2 regions of the Marinobacter sp. OP 3.4 genome follow, and region 2 is predicted to be linked to the other one. Evidence: predicted binding sites of a transcription regulator. Region 2 holds the regulator's gene; the other holds the start of a gene.

What was found. Region 2 encodes sigma-54, which starts transcription at its own class of promoters, with help from an activator protein. Its sites were predicted from a motif close to ANTGGCATNNANNTTGCTNT; they were not measured.
Region 1: the regulator sigma-54 is predicted to act here: its motif matches at 1,166-1,185, upstream of RO069_RS02275 (flagellar hook-length control protein FliK).

What each region holds. Positions count from the first base shown of each region.
Region 1 is NZ_JAVVLT010000014.1:82,292-84,483, reverse strand. Features, by position in the region: gene RO069_RS02285 (ATP-binding SpoIIE family protein phosphatase) at 1-661, shown strand, start outside; gene RO069_RS02280 (Hpt domain-containing protein) at 797-1,144, shown strand; gene RO069_RS02275 (flagellar hook-length control protein FliK) at 1,245-2,192, shown strand, end outside.
Region 2 is NZ_JAVVLT010000107.1:22,841-25,032, reverse strand. Features, by position in the region: gene lptB (LPS export ABC transporter ATP-binding protein) at 1-111, shown strand, start outside; gene RO069_RS18140 (RNA polymerase factor sigma-54) at 342-1,856, shown strand; gene hpf (ribosome hibernation promoting factor) at 1,887-2,192, shown strand, end outside.

The sequences.
Region 1 (2,192 bases), on a different contig from region 2:
GGACCTCCTGCTGGAACGCATCAGGCTGTTCAGTGGCCGGAGCGAGGATACCGATGACCTGACCATCCTGGCCCTGCGGATTACCGACCATGATCCGGTGGCCAGCCAGACGCTGGCGGCCACCCAGTCGGCGCTGACCGGTCCCGCCGCGTGGAGCTGCCGTTACCAGGTGGATGGCGAAACCCTGGCCCGGTTCAGTCCGTTGCCGCTGCTGCTGCATGTGTGTATGGCGGTGGCGGGCCTGCGCCAGCATAGCGCGCCGATCTATACCATACTGTCGGAACTCTACAACAACGCCCTGGAGCATGGTGTGCTGGAGCTGCCGTCGTCCTGGAAGGATGGTCCGGAAGGCTTCAGTCGATACTACGCTGAACGGGAGAAACGCCTGGGCGATGTGGGGGAGGAACACTATATACGTTTTGAGCTTGAACACCGGCTGGGGGCGTCCGGTGGCCGCCTGGTGATCCGCTGTCGGGATTCCGGTGAGGGGTTCGATCGGGAGCAGGCCCTGACAGGGGGTGACGGTCCGGGGTATGCTGGTCGGGGCATTCCGTTGATAGAGAAGTTGTCCAGTGATCTGACATACAATAAGCAGGGAAATTGTGCCGAAGTAGTATATGATTGGGAGTTGGCTGATGTCGGGAGGTCGCAGGATCAGTAGCGGTGTTGGTACCTTTGTGACGGCGTCCCGTGCAGGTTTCCTCGGTGTCCGGTTGTAATTTATCGATACGCCCAGACTATAGGTATGCAAACACATCAAGAGCCTGATGTACCTTTGGCTCCCAAGAGGTTGGTTATGAACGATAAGCCACACCTTGATGAAGAGGCTCTGGCCGAACTGCGGGACGTGATGGAGGATGAGTTCGACATCCTTATCCAGACCTACATCAACGATTCCAGCGAACGTATTGCAGCGCTTCATCAGGCCCTGTCGGGCGACGACCAGGAGTCGTTCGCCAAGACCGCCCACAGTTTCAAGGGCAGCAGCATCAATATCGGCGCCTCCCGCCTCGGGGATCTCTGTCTCAGCGCCGAAAGAGCCGGACGTGAAGGGCGCATGGACGACGCCAGGCAACTGTTACCGGAACTGGAAGCCGAGTTCGTCACTGTGCGTCAACTTATGGAAGAATCCCTCCACGTCTGATCCTGTTCCAGGGTCAACCGGACTGGCACCGGTTTTGCACAATAGCTGATAAACCAGCCCTTCTGGGGCGCCCCCAGTGAATCAGCGGCAAGAGGTTGCCATGTCCGGAATGGTTCTGAACCAGTTACTCACTCCCGAATCAGGGATTGACCGCCCCGGTGTCGACAAGGCCCTGGATGGGGTTACCCAGGGTCGGCCCGAGAACGGGCCCAGTCGTTATGACGACGTGGTTCGGCAACAGGAAAAGCGCCTGGAACAGCGGCGCGCCGAAGAGCGCTCCGCGCAGCGCAAGCGGGAGCAGGAAGACCTGCGGCAAAGACAGGACGGTGCCAGGGCAGAGGCCGCAAAGGCAGAGAGCGCCGAACGGCCTGCGGAAGAGAACACCCAGGCGGCAAGCGACCGCCGCCCGGAGTCGGACCGGGATAGCCCGGCCAGCAAAAAATCCCGTTCCGACGGCGACGCCCCCCACACCGCCAATGCGGACGCCTCAGAGGCGAAACCGGACCAGGTCGCCGATGACGTCGAGCAGGCAGAACCCGGGCTGCTGCAATATCTCCGGGACGGTGATGAAGCGGGCGTGATCGGCCTGATGATGCAAAGGCAACAGGCCGGCTCGGGGACCGCCCAGGGGAGCTCAACCCGGACCACTGCCCAGGTGATGGCGTCATTGACCGGCACCGGGCAGCAACCGGGTGGCCTGCCGACGACCGGCGCCCTGTTTGCCGCCATGCTTGAGGCCGGCCAGGACAAGGGCGGTAAGCAGGGGCGTGAGCTGCCTGCCGGGCTCCAGGCCCTGACGGACAGCGCCGCCAAGTCAGCCGATAACCTGACCGCCCAGGTTGCCTCACGACTGACCGCACCGGAACTGACGCAGTCACTGAACCAGCCAGCCGGCCTGCGGGGGCAGGAGGCCCAGGCCCTGATGCGAAACTACAGCACCAGTGTCGATGTGCCGGTTGGGGCCGATGAATGGGGTGAAAAGGTGATGGGCAAGCTGGCCTGGCTCACCGCCAGCCAGATGTCGGTGGCGGAGATCCACGTGACGCCG
Region 2 (2,192 bases):
AAAGCCTATATCGTCAGCAGCGGCCACATCATTGCCTCAGGCTCCGCGGATGACGTCCTGGCCAACCAGCAGGTGAAGGAAGTGTACCTGGGGAACGAATTCAGGCTGTGATCCGGTTGGCCCATCCGATAACACACTGCAACACAGTCCACACGCCCTGCAATTGTGTTGGCAGCAGCAAGGGGGTACACTCGGCAAAGAACTTGCTTGTTATTTCCAAGTATCCGGTAACGCTGATTTTTTTGCCTGATTTCAGCTATTTTTTGAGCTGAATCAGTGTCTTTTTGCAACGATTCTGTTACCGGCTACCTCAGAAGGGCGATGGATGTGAAACCATGGTGATGAAAGCCTCCTTACAGTTAAAGATGGGTCAGAGCCTGACGATGACCCCACAACTGCAACAGGCGATCCGTCTGCTCCAGCTTTCCACACTGGACCTGCAGCAGGAAATCCAGCAGGCCCTGGATTCCAACCCGATGCTGGAAACCTCCGAGGAGGAGGACACCGACGAGTCTTCCGACGCCGAGCGGGACAACAATGACAGCAACGAGGAGTCGGTCAGCGCCTCGGAAGGTGAGTCCGCAGCCGACAATACCTGGGAGGAATCGGACTGGTCGGCGGATAACAATCCCTCCGACAACATTCCCGACGACCTGCCGGTGGACACCGCCTGGGATGACATCTATCAGTCCGCGCCGGCTCCCGCCTCCCGGGGCGATGACGACAATGACTCCGATTTCGAAAGCCGCAGCCCCACCACCGAGACCCTGCACGACCACCTGGAATGGCAACTCAACCTGACGCCCATGGGCGAGCGGGATGCCGCCATCGCCCATGCCCTGCTGGATGCCGTGGATGAGCGCGGCTACCTGACCTCCCACCTGGAGGAAATCCATTCCGGACTGATGGATGACGAAGACGAGGACCCGGTGGAAATGGACGAGGTGGAAGCGGTCCTGCGCCGCCTGCAGCACTTCGACCCGCCCGGCGTCTTTGCCCGTGACCTGCAGGAATGCCTGCTGATCCAGCTCAACCAGCTGCCGGCGGACACCCCGTGGCTGGACAAGGCACGACTGGTGATCACCCACTACATCAATCTGCTGGGTAACCGCGACTACGCCCAGCTGTTACGGCGCAGCCGCCTGAAGGAAGACCAGTTGCGGGAAGTGCTGGCGGTTATCACCGCCCTCAATCCGCACCCGGGCAACGCCCTGGACACATCCGAGCCGGACTACGTCATTCCGGACGTGATCGTACGCAAGGACAAGGGCCGCTGGCGGGTGGAACTGAATCCTGAAATTGCCCCGCGCATTCGTGTCAATGCCAGCTATGCTTCCCTTATAAGGCGTGCCGACAGCAGTGCCGACAACACCTACCTGCGGGACCAGCTCCAGGAAGCGAAATGGTTCATCAAGAGCCTGCAGAGTCGGAACGAGACCCTGTTGAAGGTGGCGACACGAATAGTTGAACATCAACAGGGTTTTCTGGACCATGGGGAAGAAGCGATGAAACCGCTGATCCTGTCGGACATCGCCCAGGCTGTGGAAATGCACGAATCCACCATTTCCCGGGTCACCACGCAAAAGTTCATGCACACGCCCCGTGGCATCTTCGAGCTGAAGTACTTCTTCTCGAGCCACGTGAGCACCGAGGAAGGCGGCGAATGCTCGTCCACGGCCATTCGCGCAATGATCAGGAAACTGATTGCGGCGGAAACCCCGAAGAAGCCGCTCAGTGACAGCAAGATTGCCACCATGCTGGGAGAGCAGGGCATCAAGGTGGCTAGGCGAACGGTGGCAAAATACCGTGAAGCCATGCATATTCCGCCCTCCAACGAGCGGAAGCGACTGGTCTGACACAAAGGGTCTGACAAACAGGAGAAGCCCATGCAACTGAACATTTCCGGTCATCATGTCGAACTGACTCCCTCCCTCAAGGATTACATCAACGAGAAATTCGAAAAACTTGAGCGCCACTTCGATCACATCAGCAACTGTCAGGTAACCCTGGAGGTGGAAAAGGTACGCCAGATCGCGGAGGCCACCCTGCACGTGGTCGGTGGCGAAATCCACGCCAAGGCCGAAAACGATGACATGTACGCCGCCATCGATGCCCTGGTGGACAAGCTTGACCGGCAGATCCTCAAGCACAAGGAAAAGAACGTTGACCGGATGCACGGAGCAACGGCCCGC